One region of the Litchfieldia luteola genome, then DNA from elsewhere that is predicted to be linked to it. Evidence: predicted binding sites of a transcription regulator. Region 1 holds the regulator's gene; the other holds the start of a gene.
The links. Region 1 encodes CtsR, which represses protease genes until heat stress. Its sites were predicted from a motif close to ATGGTCAATAAAGGTCAAACA; they were not measured.
Positions count from the first base shown of each region.

Region 2: clpB (ATP-dependent chaperone ClpB) is a predicted target of CtsR. The motif match lies at 2,216-2,236, and genes of this name have one in related genera.

Region 1 covers NZ_JAGGKM010000011.1:110-3,689, forward strand. The annotation lists gene J2Z26_RS20750 (MgtC/SapB family protein) at 468-1,163, shown strand; gene J2Z26_RS20755 (CtsR family transcriptional regulator) at 1,294-1,755, shown strand; gene J2Z26_RS20760 (protein-arginine kinase activator protein McsA) at 1,862-2,401, shown strand; gene J2Z26_RS20765 (protein-arginine kinase McsB) at 2,405-3,493, shown strand; gene clpC (ATP-dependent protease ATP-binding subunit ClpC) at 3,500-3,580, shown strand, end outside.
Region 2 covers NZ_JAGGKM010000001.1:455,194-458,773, forward strand. The annotation lists gene J2Z26_RS02335 (nuclease-related domain-containing protein) at 1-19, opposite strand, end outside; gene J2Z26_RS02340 (YwiC-like family protein) at 170-889, shown strand; gene J2Z26_RS02345 (undecaprenyl-diphosphate phosphatase) at 930-1,751, opposite strand; gene J2Z26_RS02350 (YjzC family protein) at 1,967-2,146, shown strand; gene clpB (ATP-dependent chaperone ClpB) at 2,272-3,580, shown strand, end outside.

The sequences.
Region 1 (3,580 bases):
AACCAGCCCTGTGCTGGTTCTTTTTTTGTGTTTTTTTTGAAAAGGACTTACTGAGAGGTTGTAAAACAAGTCGGAATCCAAGGTTTATTCCGACAGGTTGAGCAAGCGCATAGGCAAACAAGTCGGAATCCAAGGCTTATTCCGACAGGTTGATCAAGCGCATAGGCAAACAAGTCGGAATCCAAGGTTTATTCCGACAGGTTGAGCAAGCACATAGGCAAACAAGTCGGAATCCAAGGCTTATTCAGACAGGTTGAACAAGTACATAGGCAAGCGAGTCCGAATCATTGGTTATTCAAAAAAGACTTCGAATCTTCTTATACTAACCCTCCACTCCGCCTCCTCACATTATCCTACTAAAATAATTTCTTGTAATACCATATTTAATTAACTCGTATACATAATAGAAACTCACTTTTCCGTTTCACCTACAAATAAGAAGGGAATGTAGTATTGGAGGGATATGTATGGATTTGTCGATGATTTTTAATGATGAGTTTTATACGATGAGTATTCGCATATTTTTAGCGGCAATTTTAAGTGGACTAGTAGGACTTGAACGTGAGATTAAACGGCATCCTGCAGGATTTCGAACACACTTACTTGTTGGAGTAGGTTCTTGCTTGATGATGTTATTGTCTTTGTATGGGTTTGGTCCTTATCTAAATGATCATGATAACATTCGGTTTGATCCTGCCCGTATACCATCATATGTCATCAGTGGCATTGGTTTCTTAGGAGCCGGGACAATTCTCGTAAAAGGTGCTACGATTCGAGGATTAACGACTGCAGCCTCTATTTGGGTAGTAGCAGGGTTAGGATTAATTGTAGGGGTTGGAATGTTTGCTCCAGCTATATTAACGACAGCGGTAGTTTTACTTAGTTTAATTTTCTTAAATAAATTCGAATCTGTCGTATTAAATAGGTCAAAGGCACAATTTTTTCATATAGTAGTTAATAAGGATGACATCTCGCTGTCGACAATTTTAAATGTATTTGACTCACATAAGGTAAAAATAATGAATGTATCTTTAAGGTATGGTAAAGGAAAGAACAATCGAACGATTCGTTATACGATTGAAGCTGATATAAAAAATCCAGAAGAAAAAATAAAAGTATTTGAAGAATTATCAAGAATGGAGAGGATTGAAAAAATCTTTTAAAAAAAGTGGGTTTAGACTCTATAAAAACTTGGCAAGGCTAACACTTGTAAGTGCTACAACTTGATAATTTTTATGATTACCTATAAAATTAAAGTCAAATATAGTCAAAGTCAAGCGAGGTGGAAGATAGGTGAAAAATATTTCCGATATTATCGAGCAGTATTTAAAACAAGTTCTTGATAGAAGTGATCGGGATATTGTTGAGATAAAGCGAAGCGAAATCGCTCATCGATTTGAATGTGTGCCATCACAGATTAATTATGTAATAAATACTAGATTCACATTAGAGCGTGGTTATATTGTGGAAAGTAAACGTGGTGGTGGCGGATATATTCGAATCATGAAAGTACAATCTCATGATGATGCACATCTTCTGAAACAATTAATAAATTTAATAGATAGGCGTATTTCACAAGCAAGTGCTGAAGATGTGATTGCCCGTTTGGTCGAAGAGGGTGTTCTCTCTGGGAGAGAAGCAAAAATCATGCTTAGTGTCATTGATCGATCTGTCTTATTTATTGAACTTCCATATAGAGATGAGTTACGGGCAAGAATGATAAAGGCTATGTTGACTTCCTTAATGTACAAGTAATCATTCAATATTAATAAGTTGTTTCACATATAGTTGATAGTTTTAAAAAACATAAATAAGCGTGATTTGATTTTCTATAGTTTAGGTCTTGGAGAGGTGAGGAAGAGTGATTTGTCAGGAATGTAATAAGAGACCTGCGACCTTGCATTTTACAAAGATAGTGAATGGTGAAAAGACAGAGGTTCACATTTGTGAACATTGTGCCCAGGAGAAAAGTGAGATGTTTATGTTTTCGGGAAATGGTTTTTCAATCAATAATTTGTTGGCAGGTTTATTAAATATTGAACCTTCCATTAGTGAAACGAAACCATTTATAAATAATGAAATTACTCAGTGTCCCCGTTGTAACATGACATTTCAACAGTTTGCTAAGGTAGGGAGATTCGGTTGCTCCGAGTGTTACAAAGCGTTTAATAAGCATCTAACACCAATCTTAAAAAGATTGCATAGTGGAAATACAGCACATATTGGCAAGATTCCGAAGCGGGCTGGAGGAAAAATTCATATCCGTAAAGAGATTGAAGAGTTAAAACAAAGTCTTCAAGAACAAATTGTTAATGAGGAATTTGAACAAGCAGCACTACTTCGAGATCAAATTCGTGCCTTAGAAAAAAAGGTAAGTGAACATAGAGAGGGGGAAAGTTAATCTATGTCACTACAACGTTTTATCAATCAAGCTATTAGCTCTTGGATGAATCAGGAGGGCCCTGACTCAGATATTGTATTGAGTAGTCGAATACGATTAGCTAGAAATTTTGAAGATATGCTTTTCCCAACTCTATCTACCAACGAAGAAGCTCAGTCAATTGTAAAGCTATTTGAAGAAAGGTTTGAAAAGGAGTCTTTTCAAGAAATTGGTGAGTTTGAGTTATTAAAAATGGATGAACTTCAGCCACTAGAGAAAAGAGTACTAGTGGAAAAGCATTTAATTAGTCCACACTTAGCAAAAGATGCTACATTTGGTGCCTGCCTTTTATCTGAGAATGAAGAAATTAGTATTATGATTAATGAAGAAGACCATATTCGAATACAATGTCTGTACCCCGGATTTCAATTAAATGAAGCACTAAAGGTAGCTAGTGAACTGGATGATTGGATAGAGCAACATGTAGATTATGCATTTGATGAGCAAAAAGGCTATTTGACAACCTGCCCTACAAATGTTGGAACGGGAATGCGTGCTTCAGTCATGATGCATCTTCCTGCTTTAATTCTAACAGACCAAATGAAGCGAATTATTCCTGCTATTAATCAACTTGGTTTGGTTGTGAGAGGGATATATGGTGAAGGTAGTGAAGCATTAGGAAATTTATTTCAAATATCGAATCAAATGACACTTGGAAAAACGGAAGAGGACATTGTTGAGGATCTAAATAGCGTTGTTAGTCAGTTGATTTCACAAGAACGATCTGCCAGAGAAGCATTAGTTAAGACTTCAAACATACAATTAGAAGACAGAGTATATCGCTCCTATGGTGTTCTGGCTAATAGCCGTATTATTGAGTCGAAAGAAGCAGCAAAATGCTTGTCTGATGTTCGATTAGGAATTGATTTAGGAATTCTCAAGAACATTTCCAGAACAATCTTGAATGAATTAATGATATTAACACAACCTGGTTTTTTACAGTTATATTCAGGTGGTGCATTAAGAGCAAATGAAAGAGATATAAGAAGAGCCACATTAATTCGAGAACGATTAAAGCTTGAAGAAGAAAATACAAATGAGCTTGGAGGTTGATGATCGATGATGTTTGGAAGATTTACTGAGCGAGCACAAAAAGTATTAGCACTAGCGCAAGAAGAAGCGGTGCGTTTAGGACATAAC
Region 2 (3,580 bases), on a different contig from region 1:
CACGCTGTTTTAAAATCAAGCGAACACCTCCATTTTGTATTTTCATAATCATTTTATTTTCACATTTCAAAAAAGACAAGCCTTTTTAACACTTTGTGACACACATCACATTCCAATGAACATCAATTCTTTATACTAAAAGTAACCTATTATGAAGAGGTGACGTACGGTGAAACCTTTACTACCAAAACAACATGGTGCTTGGGCAATGTTGCTAGTACCATTTTTTCTTGGGATGGGATTAGGACAAGTGTCCTGGATTCATATTCCACTATTTATAGGTTGGTTATTCTTATATTTAGCGACCTATCCATTATTACTGTGTTTTAAAAAAAGGAACAAACAACGTAAGCTGCACATGAAGTGGACCGCTACTTACTTTGTCCCAGTTATTGTTTCTCTGATTATAGTCCTACTATATGACTTGCGTTTTGTGTACTTTGGGCTTGTCATGGTTCCATTTTTTATCGTAAATGCCTATTATGCTAAACAAAATAATGAAAGAGCTCTTCTAAATGACCTATCTGCCATTTGCTCGTTTGGGATTGGTGGTGTAGCAAGTTACTTTGGTGGGACAGGAACGATTGACCTCTTGGCTCTTAGTGTCTGGGGACTTTCGATGTTGTTTTTTGCAGGAAGTACCTTCTTTGTAAAAACAATGATCCGGGAAAAAGGCAATCCGAAGTATCGCTGGATTTCATGGGGATTTCATTTTGGAGTGGTCCTGCTATTCATTGGAAGCGGATATTACCTCTTAACCATTGCTTACCTACCTAGCCTCGTTCGAGCAATATACTTTTACGGTAAAGCAATTACGATGATGAAGGTTGGTGTCCTCGAAATTGTAAACTCAGCTTTCTTTTTAACCGTCGTTTTACTTGTTATCTAAAAACAAAAAAGTGGTGAAATAACCATTCACCACTTCTTTCCTAAAATACGTTAAATAAAACAATCCCACCGCCAACAATAAAGCAATAAATAGCGAAGTAAGCTAAGTTTCCTCTTGCCATAATTCCCATAAACCACTTTAACGAGAAATAAGAAGCCACTAAAGAGCCAATAAATGCTACAGTGTATGGTAACAGCAAAGTATTCAAGTTAGGGTCGTTTAAAATATCCGAAAAGCTTAATAACATTCCACCGAAGCTAACAGGAATAAATAGTAAAAAAGAAAAGCGTAGAGCTGTTTCTTGCTTCATACCTAAGCCCATTGCTGCAACAATGGTTGCTCCGGAACGACTGATTCCAGGTATTAATGCAATGGCTTGAGCACACCCGATAATAATTGCATCTCTTAACGTTAACTCTGCATCATTTTTTCTTCCACGTAAATTACGAATGAACCAGAGTGCTACCCCTGTAATTAAAAGCGTAATCCCAATTAGTAGAATTCCTTCTTTAAAGAAGCTGGCAATTTGATCATCGAATAATACACCAATTACACCAGCTGGTATAGTTGCGATAACTAAATAGACAATAAATCGGAAATCAGATTTTGCTTCTACATCTCGGGTGGATATGTAACGAAGTCCATTTACGGTTAATCGAATTAAGTCCTCACGATAAATAAGCAAAACTGCTATAAGAGATGCTGCATTAACCAGTAACTCAAAACTCATTCCTTCAATAGATATGTCCAAAAAGTGCTGTGCAAGTAAAAGGTGACCGCTTGAGGAAACTGGTATTGGTTCAGTAACCCCTTGAAAAACGCCAAGAAACAAGTATTTTAAGAGTAAATATAACTTATCAATTGATTCCACAACTATATCCTCCAATTACGTTTTCATACTCTTTCCATTTAACTACATGTCCAGTAACGATGTAAAGTATTGCTTTTCTGTCTATTTATATTTGTCCTATAAGCAAGACATGCAATAAAAATGAGAAAAGGACCTAAATAAAACATGAAATGAAATACATCAGGAGATAATAGTTCTGTACCATGATAATGGAAGGAGGAATTGTGATGGGACAAAGTCATGAGTTTAGAGCTGGACATAAAGCTCCAAACAACGGGATTTATGTTGAAATTGGAGAAGAAGGAGACGGAGTTGTTAATCCTAAAAGTATAAAGCTTAAGGCGGGCGATCCGTTTCCGGAAAACTCTAATGATAAAAGAAAATGGACATATAAAAGAAAACCATAAGATACAAAAAAAGTCATCCTCTAAGCAGGATGGCTTTACTTATGGGATTTTTAGGATATAATAAAATTAAAGGTCAATAATGGTCAAACGCTACATAAAACTTCAAATTAAAGGGAGGCTTATAAATGGATCTTAATAAAATGACACAAAAACTTCAGGAAGCAGTGATGGAAGCCCAAACGCTTGCAATTCGTAATCAGCATCAGGAGGTTGACATTGTTCATTTATTCCTTACCTTACTTCGACAGTCAGATAGCCTCATAGTTCGTATTCTTCAAAAGCTAAACATCAATACAATTCAACTTGAACAAAAGATAGAAGAGTTACTTCAAAAAAAGCCACAAGTCTCGGGTACTGGGATAGAGGCAGGAAAGCTGTATATTACTGGGAGACTTCAGCAGCTTTTTATCCAGGCTGAAGAGGAAGCGAAACAATTACAAGATGAGTATTTATCTGTAGAACATATTATGCTCGCCCTAACAAAGGGAAAAAATTCATCAGAAATGGAAAAAATACTACAGCAATTTTCAGTCAGACGAGATGATGTTCAAAAAATTATTGCTGAGATTAGGGGGAATCAGCGAGTGACTAGTCAAAATCCAGAAGCAACCTATGAAGTGTTAACGAAATATGGAAGGGATCTTGTAGCAGAAGTTAGGTCTGGTAAGCTGGATCCAGTCATTGGTAGAGATGAAGAGATACGTAGAGTGATTCGAATTTTATCTAGAAAGACAAAGAATAACCCAGTTTTAATAGGAGAGCCTGGTGTTGGTAAGACAGCTATTGTGGAAGGTCTTGCGCAACGAATTGTTCGAAGAGATGTACCTGAGGGTTTAAAGGATAAAACGATCTTTGCATTAGATATCGGATCGTTAATTGCTGGTGCAAAATTTCGCGGTGAATTTGAAGAAAGATTGAAAGCAGTACTAAATGAAATTAAAAAAAGTGATGGACGTATCCTATTGTTTATTGATGAGCTACATACCATTGTTGGAGCTGGGAAGACAGAAGGGGCAATGGATGCAGGAAATATGTTAAAGCCAATGTTAGCTCGTGGTGAATTACATTGTATCGGTGCAACAACGTTAGATGAACATAGGAAATATATTGAAAAGGACCCTGCTTTAGAGCGTCGTTTTCAACAAGTGCTTGTAAATGAATCAACGATTGAAGACACTATTTCAATTTTAAGAGGGTTAAAGGAGCGTTTTGAAATTCATCATGGTGTGAATATCCATGACCGTGCAATTGTTGCTGCTGCTACATTGTCTGACCGGTATATAACTGAAAGGTTTCTTCCAGATAAAGCAATCGATTTAATTGATGAAGCCTGTGCAATGATCCGTACGGAAATAGATTCAATGCCTTCTGAATTGGATGAAGTGACAAGGCGAGTTATGCAACTAGAAATAGAAGAGGCTGCACTTAGAAAAG